Regions from separate parts of the Thioclava sp. PTB-PU3-1 genome, predicted to be linked through region 3. Evidence: riboswitches for the same ligand, from Rfam matches in the RefSeq annotation. Region 3 holds a riboswitch; each other region holds the start of a gene.
What was found. Region 3 has a riboswitch for thiamine pyrophosphate ahead of thiB (thiamine ABC transporter substrate binding subunit). Riboswitches for the same ligand answer to the same signal wherever they lie in the genome.
Positions count from the first base shown of each region.

Region 1 (3,272 bases), on a different contig from region 3:
GTCTTCACGTCGTCGCGGTCGGGCAGGCCCAGATGTTCCTTCGGCGTGACGTAGCACAGCATGGCGCAGCCGAACCAACCGATCATCGCCGCCCCGATACCCGAGGTGATGTGATCGTAGCCCGGCGCGATATCGGTGGTCAGCGGACCGAGCGTGTAGAACGGCGCCTCGTGGCAGCACTCCAGCTGCTTGTCCATGTTCTCCTTGATCTTGTGCATCGCGACGTGGCCGGGCCCCTCGATCATCACCTGACAGTCCTTGGCCCAGGCGATCTTCGTCAGCTCCCCCAGCGTCTCCAGCTCGGCAAATTGCGCGGCGTCATTGGCATCCGCGATCGAGCCCGGCCGCAGCCCGTCGCCCAGGCTGAACGAGACGTCGTAGCGGCGGCAGATGTCGCAGATCTCTTCGAAATGCTCGTAGAGGAAGCTCTCCTTGTGGTGATGCAGGCACCATTTCGCCATGATCGAACCGCCCCGGCTGACGATCCCGGTCACGCGCTCCACCGTCATCGGCACCATGTGCAGCCGCACGCCGGCATGGATCGTGAAATAGTCGACGCCCTGCTCGGCCTGTTCGATCAGCGTGTCGCGGAAGACCTCCCATGTCAGGTCCTCGGCGATCCCGTTCACCTTCTCCAGCGCCTGATAGATCGGCACGGTCCCGATCGGCACGGGGCTGTTGCGGATGATCCATTCGCGGGTGTTGTGGATGTTGCGCCCCGTCGAGAGGTCCATCACCGTATCGGCGCCCCAGCGGATCGCCCAGACCAGCTTGTCGACCTCTTCCTCCATCGAGGAGGTGACGGCGGAAGTGCCCATATTGGCGTTGATCTTCACGAGGAAATTGCGCCCGATGATCATCGGCTCGGCTTCCGGGTGATTGATATTGGCCGGGATGATCGCGCGGCCCGCGGCGATCTCGTCGCGCACGAAATCCGGCGTCACGTAATCGGGCAGGTTCGCGCCCCAGTCCTGCCCGTCGCGCGGCCCCACGGCCTCGCGCAGCTGGTTCTCGCGGATCGCAACGAACTCCATCTCGGGCGTGATGATCCCGGCGCGGGCGTAGGCCAGCTGCGTCACCGCCTTGTCGCCCTTGGCCCGCATCGGTTGCGGCTTGACCGGGAATTCCGGCGTCAGCCGCGCTCCTTCGGCAAAGCCGTTATCCTCGGGCTGGACATCGCGCCCGGTATAGCTCTCGACATCGCCGCGCGCCTCGATCCATGCCCGGCGCAGCGGCGCGAGACCGGCATTGATATCGGTCGTGATCTCGGGGTCGGTATAGGCACCCGAACTGTCATAGACCGGCAGCGGCGCTTCTCCGGCAGTGGGGTGCACGGCGATCTCACGCATCGGCACGCGCAGCCCTTCATGCAGGGCGCCCTCGACGTAAATCTTGCGCGATGCCGGCAGCGCACCGGTGGTGATCTTGGGGGTGAGAATGTTCATCGTTTCGGTGCTCCTCAAGCGTTCGTTCTCAAAGGACACCAATTGAGAGACGCTTGGGAAACCAAAGGCCGGGCGGCCTTTTATCATGGCACGCAACGAGAGAAAGACTCTGCCCGGTCTGCGCGCCTTGCTTCCTACGCCAGTATCAACTGGGTCAGGTTCAAAGGGTCGCGTCACCGGGTTTTCACCCTGTCAGCCTCTCAGTCCCCTAAGCGGGACTCCCCTGCGTGATCCTGTTGTAGGAGCGAAGTGCGAACCTGGCAAGGCGCGTCCGCGTGACATCCGGCGGTCGTGATCGGCGCGCCCGGCGTCAGCGGTTCAAAAGCGCGCCGTCCATCCCAGCGCCCCCCACATCGCGGAACGCTTCCCGGGTTCGTAGACGAGCCCGGCGCCGAGACGACCGATCCCGGCCATGCGCGACTGCTGAATTGAAGGCCGGACTGGGGTGCTGCGCTTTCGATATTCACCGAGGTGGTCGTCATCACCACTTTGTCGGAGCGCGCGTTTCCGGCGGCGGCCCCGACGGCGGTCCGCACGCTCATCGTCATCTTGCCCGAGGCCAGCGAGATCGGCGTCGAAACTCAGGCCGAGACACGATCGTCGCCGCTCAGGAACCCTCTCTTGCTCAAGCACACGGCATAGGCGTTCGCGTGCAGCACGCTGCCGGATCGAAGCAAACCGTTTCCTGAGAAGCTCGAACTGCCATTGGCCGCGATGAACGCGAGAGAAGCGCCGAGGCGGATTTTGGAAATACGGAATTACTTACAGCTCGTAGAGGAATGCTGACCTTCGCTGCGGTCGGGACGAAGGACCGCTTAGGGCCGACCTCGACGCTCTAATAGAGAGGGCGGGAATCGTTCATTCGCTGTGCTCACTACAGATGTCTGGTTCGGACTGGTGTCCCCGTAGTTTCGTCACAACCCACCTCAGGCCGCCTGCTTTCGAAACTGCGCGGGCTTCGTTCCGAATATACCGCGCCAGGCTCGGGCGAACTGCGTCGGGCTCGAGAACCCGCAGGCGGTCGAAATGTCGATCATCGGCATTTCGGTTTGCGTCAGAAGTTGACGCGCCCGGTCGATCCGCAATTGCATCAGGTAGCGCTTGGGTGACATGTGGAGATGCGCATTGAAGAGCCGTTCGAGCTGACGCACCGACACGCCCAATTCGTCAGCGATCTCCTGCGAGGAAAATGACTCCTCAAGTCGCTCGGACATGAAGCGAACGGCGTGCGCGACTTTTCTGTTGCGCAGGCCCGTGCGCGCCTGAAAGGAGATCCGCTGCTCGGTCGCGCTTGGGCGTATTGCACCGCAAACCATCTGCTCGGAGACCCGCATCGCCAGCGTCTCGCCATGATCGGCCCGGATGCGTGCGATCATCAAGTCCCCCGCGGCTTGCCCGCCAGACGCCGTCACGAAGGGACCGTCTTCGACGAAGACGCAGGTCTCAAGTTGCACATCCGGGAATTCCTCGCGGAAGGCATCATGGAATTCCCAATGAAGAGCACAGCGTCGGCCGTCCAAGAACCCTGCTTTCGCGAAGACGTAGGCGCCCGAGCAAAAGGTGCCGAGCGTGACTCCTGCGGCCCGTGCGCGTCTGAGCAGCGCCAGCAAGGGACGAGAAATATGGGCGCGCATATCGTTGCCGGTCACCAGATAAACCGCGTCGCAGCGCGGCAGAGCATCAAGGTCGTAATCGACCATCATGCGAATGTCACTCGACGATGTCGCCACAGCTCCCCCCTCCGCCATCAACGACCAACGGTAGAGTGCCTCACCGCTTTCCCGGTTTGCGATGCGCAGCGGCTCAAGCGCGTTAGAGAAGGCCAGA
Region 1 is NZ_JBVNVL010000011.1:37,727-40,998, forward strand. It holds gene thiC (phosphomethylpyrimidine synthase ThiC) at 1-1,445, opposite strand, end outside; TPP riboswitch at 1,560-1,680, opposite strand; gene ACZ7GB_RS19535 (GlxA family transcriptional regulator) at 2,372-3,272, opposite strand, start outside.
Region 1: another riboswitch for thiamine pyrophosphate. It lies ahead of thiC (phosphomethylpyrimidine synthase ThiC); the one in region 3 lies ahead of thiB (thiamine ABC transporter substrate binding subunit).

Region 2 (3,272 bases), on a different contig from region 3:
AGGGCACGTCCATCACGTCGTTCAGGTGCCGGTGATCGAAAGTGTCGTCGATATAGGTCTTGAGCGGTTTCAGATCGTGATAGTCGCGCACGAACCCGTTTTCATCGAGCGTCGCGGCGGCCAGCTCGACCACCACGATGTAATTATGCCCATGCAGGCGCGCGCATTGGTGATCTTCGGGCAGATGTGCAAGCTGATGCGAGGCGGAAAAGTGAAATTCCTTGCGGATACGGAACATCAGCGGGCCTCCTTCTCGGCGACGGCCTTGGCCCAGAAATCAGGATCGGCATAGACGGTCGGGTCTTCGACGCCCGCAAGATGGAACGCCTCGCGCCGCTCGACGCAGGTGCCGCAGCGCCCGCAATGCACATCGCCACCTTTGTAGCACGACCACGTCTCGGCAAAGGGCGTGTCGTGTTTGGCCCCTTCGGCCACGATGTCGGCCTTGGAGCGATGAACGAAAGGCGTCTCAAGTCGCACATCGGCATAGCCGTCGAGCGCCATGCGCTGCATCGCATCGAAGGCCTCGGTGAAGGCGGGTCGGCAATCGGGATAGATGAAGTGATCGCCCCCATGCACCGCAGTCGCCACGGCCTCGTCGCCATTCGCGGCGGCCACGCCAAAGCCGATGGCGAGCATGATCGCGTTGCGGTTCGGGACGACGGTGATGCGCATCGTCTCTTCGGCGTAATGCCCGTCGGGCACGTCGATATCGTCGGTCAGCGCCGATCCGGTCAGCGCGGCACCGATGGGGCGCATGTCGATGAGATGATGCGGGACGCCAAGACGCCGCGCGGCGGCGGCGGCGTAATCAAGCTCCTTGCGGTGCCGTTGGCCGTAATCGAAGGAAACAAGCCGCGTGAGATTACCCTCAGCGGCGACGATATGGGCGAGCGACACGGAATCGAGTCCGCCCGAGCAGATGACGAGAGTCTTCATATTTGAACCCTTGTTTTGATGACCGGGTAGGCTGCGACCGGTTGAGCGGGCCTCTAAAGGATGGGGCAGGGCTCTGCAAGGGCGGCGCGCCGGATAGATTGCAACGATCGCGCGATTGGACAGACGCGAACCATCGAGGCCCCCGCTTGTCGTCCCACCGCTTGTCGTCACACCGCTTGACGGGGGGCTCCGACGGTGTCACCTCTTTGGGCGAAGCGACAGGGGCGCTCGGGAAACCGGGCTGAGACGAACCCTTAGAACCTGAACCGGATAATGCCGGCGGAGGGAGGCGCGTGAGACGGTCAGGCGCAGTCCCGCCTTTGCCCCCCTCGCACTCCTCTTGCTGCCCGCAGCCAAGGAGAGTGCGATGGAAGACCCCGGACAATATCTCGCAACAATGCGGCAGACCGCGCCGCTCGTTCACAACATCACCAATTACGTCGCGATGAACGTGATGGCGAATGTGCTGCTCGCGTCCGGCGCTTCGCCCGCGATGGTCCATGCGCGCGAGGAGGCGGCCGAGTTCGCCGGGATCGCGCAGGCGCTGAGTATCAATATCGGCACGGTGTCGCCGCCATGGGCGGAGGCGATGGAGGCGGCGGCCACGGTCGCGCGCGCCAAGGATATTCCGTGGGTGCTCGACCCGGTCGCGGTCGGCGCGACGGGTTATCGGCGCGCTCTCGGGGCGCGGCTGGTGGAGCTGCGTCCGACGGTAATCCGCGGCAACGCGTCGGAGATCCTTGCGCTTGCGGGCGAGGCCGGCGCGGGGAAAGGGGCGGATTCCACCGAGAGCGTCGAGACGGCTGAAGACGCCGCGCGGGCCTTGGCGCGCCATAGCGGGGCCGTGGTCGCAGTGACCGGCGCGGTGGATTTCGTGACAGATGGGGAGCGCGCCGCGCGGGTTGCGAATGGCCATGCGATGATGCCCCGCGTGACCGCTTTGGGCTGTTCGCTGACCGGTGTGGTCGCCGCCTTTCTGGCAGGCCAGCCCCGGTTCGAGGCAGTGGTCGCGGCGCTGGCCTATTTCGGGCTTGCGGGAGAGCGCGCTGGCGTGACCGCCCAAGGTCCGGGCAGCTTTCAGGTCGCCTTCCTCGATGCGCTCCATGCCATCGACGCCGAGGCGCTGAGCGCTGGCGCTCGGATCGAGACCGCATGATCCCGCCCATCTGTTTCGTCACCGACCCGGACGCTCCGCAGCCCGTGATCGCGCAGGCTATCGCTGCGGCTGAGGGCGGCGCGGGCTGGGTGCAGCTGCGCGACAAGACGCTCCCCGATCCGGAGTTCGCAGCACTCGCCCGGGTGCTGATCTCGGCGCTCGCCCCCTATGACGTCCCGCTGATCGTGAATGACCGGGTCGCCGTGGCCATCGAGATCGGCGCCGCCGGTCTGCATATCGGACAGAGCGATGGCGATCCCGCCGCGATCCGTCGCAGGATCGGGCCCGACATGCTCCTTGGCCTCTCCATCGAGACCGAGGCGCAGATCGCCACCGTGCCTGCCGGCGTCGATTATCTCGGCGTCGGCCCGATCCATGCGACCGGCTCGAAGCCCGATCACGCGGCCCCGATCGGCCATGCCGGTTTTGCCAAGATCGTCTCGCGCACGCGCCTTCCTTGCCTCGCGATCGGCGGGATCACCGCCACCGATGCACCCGCAATCCGCGCGGCGGGCGGTGCCGGTCTTGCCGTGATTTCCGCCATCTCGCGCGCCCCTGACATGGCGCGCGCCACCCGAACCCTGCGCAGCGCATGGAGCGACCAATGATCCCGAATATTCTCACCATCGCCGGCTCCGATCCATCGGGCGGGGCGGGCATTCAGGCCGATATCAAGGCCATCTCCGCCAATGGCGGCTACGCGATGAGCGTGATCACCGCGCTGACTGCGCAGAATACCTGCGGCGTGCAGGCGGTCAGCCTGTGCGAAACCGGGCTGATCGCGGCGCAGATGGCGTCGCTGCGCGATGACATTCGGATCGACGCGATCAAGATCGGGATGCTGGGCGATGCCGCGATCATCGAGACAGTGGCCGAGGGGCTGGCGGGGCTTGAGTGTCCGGTGGTGCTCGACCCGGTGATGGTTGCAAAAGGCGGGGATCGGCTACTGGCAGAGGCGGCGGTGACAGCGCTGCGCAACCTGCTGCCGCGCGCTGATCTGATCACGCCGAACCTGCCTGAGGCCGCCGATCTCCTGGGCTGCGCCGAGGCGACGACACTTGATGAGATGCGTGATCAGGCCCATGCGCTGCGCGCGCTCGGGCCGCGTGCGGTGCTGCTGAAGGGTGGGCACCTGCAGGACGATCAAAGCCCGGATCTGCTGGTCACCGAGCAAGAG
Region 2 is NZ_JBVNVL010000001.1:54,283-57,554, reverse strand. It holds gene queD (6-carboxytetrahydropterin synthase QueD) at 1-238, opposite strand, end outside; gene queC (7-cyano-7-deazaguanine synthase QueC) at 238-939, opposite strand; TPP riboswitch at 1,150-1,244, shown strand; gene thiM (hydroxyethylthiazole kinase) at 1,307-2,095, shown strand; gene thiE (thiamine phosphate synthase) at 2,092-2,703, shown strand; gene thiD (bifunctional hydroxymethylpyrimidine kinase/phosphomethylpyrimidine kinase) at 2,700-3,272, shown strand, end outside.
Region 2: another riboswitch for thiamine pyrophosphate. It lies ahead of thiM (hydroxyethylthiazole kinase); the one in region 3 lies ahead of thiB (thiamine ABC transporter substrate binding subunit).

Region 3 (3,272 bases):
AGCCCACGGGCGAAGACCGCCCCGATGGGGAGCAGCAGGAAGACGGCCGCCAGAAGGATCGCGAGCGTATCGAAGGCCACGCGATCCGCCCCGCCGGACAACTGCGGGATCGGCGTGGCGCGGCGGTCATGCCCCGCACCAAAGCTCGACGGCAGGGTGGCGCGCGCCGCGATCAGCAGCGCCGTGACGGAGATCGCGACCTGCACAAGCGCAAGGCTCGCCGCGCGTCCCATGTCGAAATCGAAGCGGAAGGCCTGATAGATCGCCAGTTCCACCGTGGTCGCGCGCGGCCCTCCGCCCAAGGTCAGCGCGACCGCGAAGGAGGTCAGGCAGACGAGGAAGATCGCGAGAAACGCACCGGGCAGGACGCTGCGCAGCATCGGGCGTTCGAGGTGGCGGGTAACCTCGGCCGGGCCGAACCCGAGGGTGGCCGCAAGGCGGAACCGCTCGGCCGGGATCGCCTCCCAACCGTGCAGGATCATCCGTGTGGCCAGCGGCAGGTTGAAGAAGACATGGGCGATGATCACGCCCTGCGCCCCATAGATCGAGATCGGATCGATGCCGAAGGGCGCCAGTGCCGCATTGACCAGCCCGCGCCGTCCGAAGACCGCGATCAGCCCGAAGACCGCGACGATCACCGGCAGGATGAAGGGCGCCCCGAGGAGCGAGATCAGCAGCCCCCGCCCCGCAAAGCGGCGCCGGTGCAGCGCGCGGGCCACCGGGATCGCCAGCGCGCAGGAGATCAGCGCCGAGGCCGCAGCCTGCCACAGCGTGAAGCGGATCGCCGCGAGGTCGGTCTCGCGCAACCCCGTCAGCCCGCCCGCGCGGAGCGTCACCGCAGCCAATGTCCCAAGGACGAGCGCGGCCAAAGCCGCACCCGCCAGCATCGCCCAGAGGGGCGCGCGTTTTATCTGGAGAAGGCGCGTTGCCATTCGTCCAGCGCCGGACCGCGCAGTTTCTCGGCCTCGGTCTCACCCAGATAAAGCGTCTTGTCGGGCATCGGCAGGTTCTGGAACACCTCCGGCAGTTGATCCTTCGGCAGTTTCGCCGGGAAAGACCAGTTCGCCGTCGCGATCATGCCCTGAAAATCGGGGCTGAGCACGTAATCGAGGAATTTCTGCGCCAGCTCTGGATGTTTCGAGGTCTTGAGCTGCGCGACCAGTTCGGGAGTGAAGTAATGCCCCTCGGGGAAGATCGCGGCGACCTTGCTGTCATCCTCCTCGGCCATGATGTGATAGGCGGGCGAGGTGACGTAGCTGAGCACCATATCCGCCTCGCCATCGGTGAACATCCCGTAGGCCTCGGACCAGCCCGGCGTCACCGTCAGCACCTTGGGCGCGATCTTCGTCCAGGCCTCTTCGGCCTTGTCGCCGTAGATGTCCTTCACCCACAAGAGCAGCGACAGACCCGCGACCGAACTGCGCGGATCTTCGATGACGATCTTGTAGGCATCGTCGGGCGCATCGAGCAGGTCCTGGAAGCTCGCGGGTGGGTTTTTCAGCTTGGTCTTGTCATAGACGAAGGCCAGTTCCGACCAGTCGAAGGGCAGGAAGATCGGATCGTCCCATTTGACCGGCATGGTCAGATCGGAGGTGTCCTCGTTATGCGGGGCGAACAGACCCGTGGCGCGCGCCTTCGCAGTCACGTCGGTGTTCAGGCCGATCGCGATATCAGCCTGCGTCTTGTCGCCTTCGAGCAGGATCCGCGGCAGCACATCGCCCGCCACGAATTTAAGGTCGCAATCGCAATTCGCCTCGAACCCCTTCTCGATCGCAGGGCCGGGGCCCCATTCGCTCGTGAAATAATCGGGCGCATAGACGGTGAGTACGGGCTTGTCCTCGGCCGCCGCCATCGTGGCGATCAGGCTCAGGGCTCCCGCAAGCATCAGGTGGGTTTTCATGCCTCACTCCTTGGGCTTGCCGGGCGGAGTGGGGCCGGGAGATCCGGCTACCTTCCCTCCGCCGGTCTTAACCGGTTCAGGTTCAACGGGTTCGCGTGAATCGCATCTCAGCCGGATCGTCCGGCACCCCGAGGTAGGGCGCAACGTAAGCGCGCGCGGCTGCGGACGCAAGGGCAAGCAGGCACAGCGTCCCTGCCCCGCGCCCGGACGCTCTGGCGAGTTCCCGCCAGTGGCGAGCCGCGCCGGATTTCAATGGCTTGCATCTGCGCGCGGGGCGACGCAGGCTCGATCTGGTACGGATTTGGGAGGAACCGATGCGCATCACCCTGACGGCGGCCCTGCTGGCCGCGACCGCCCTGCCCGCCTTGGCCGACACGATCGAGGCACCGGGCAAGATCACGGCCGTGACGCTCTTTCCGCAAGGCGCGCAAGTGGTGCGGCAGGTGACGCTCGATGCGCCCGAGGGCAGCCATGACCTGCTGGTGCCGGGCTTTCCCGAAGGCACCGACATCTCGACGCTGCGGGTTTCGGGCGACGGTGTACAGATCGGTGCGGTGAGCCTGCTCTCCGGGCGCGCGCCTGCGATCAGCGGGCAGGACAGCGCCGCAGTGAAATCTGCGCGCGATCGGTTGGCCTCGGCGCAAGAGGCGCTTGCGGAACAAGAAGACGCGGTGGCGGTGATCCGCGCCAAGGCGCAGGCCGCGCGCGACCAGATCACCTATCTCAAGAACACCGACTCGCAGGTAACCGCACCCGAACAACTGCGCGCATTGGCACAGATGGTAGAGGATCAGATCCTCTCAGCAACGGAACGCGCAATTGCCGCCGAAGCCGAGGCGCGCCGCGCCGAAGCCGCGCTCGATCCCGCGAAAGAGACGGTGAAACAGGCACAGGCTGCGCTCGATGCGCTGCTGAACCCGGCGACGGATCGTGACGTGCTGAGCGCCAAGGTGCAGGGCTCGGGTACGCTGACGATCACTTCCTACGTTCAGAATGCGGGCTGGCAGCCCTCCTATGATCTGCGGCTCGACCGCGACAAGGGCGCGGTGGACATGGAGCGCTTCGTCTCGGTCCATCAGGCCACCGGCGAGGATTGGCGCGGCGTCGATCTGACCCTCTCGACAGCACGTCCCGGCGGGCGGGCCGAGCCCGGCGAGGTCTATCCGCGGCTGGCCAGGATCGGTGATCCCGATGCGCCGCCCACGCCGGTGCCGATGAAGCGTTCCCTCGCGGCATCCGATGGCGCTGCCTCTGCCCCGATGATGGAGGCCGCGATCAGCGACCGCGCCGATCTGCAGATGCAGGGCGAGACGGTGACCTACCATTACCCGAGCGCGGTGGACCTGCGCGACGGGGTGGATGATCTGCGCCT
Region 3 is NZ_JBVNVL010000002.1:723,681-726,952, reverse strand. It holds gene ACZ7GB_RS08995 (thiamine/thiamine pyrophosphate ABC transporter permease ThiP) at 1-932, opposite strand, end outside; gene thiB (thiamine ABC transporter substrate binding subunit) at 908-1,900, opposite strand; TPP riboswitch at 1,937-2,041, opposite strand; gene ACZ7GB_RS08985 (DUF4139 domain-containing protein) at 2,215-3,272, shown strand, end outside.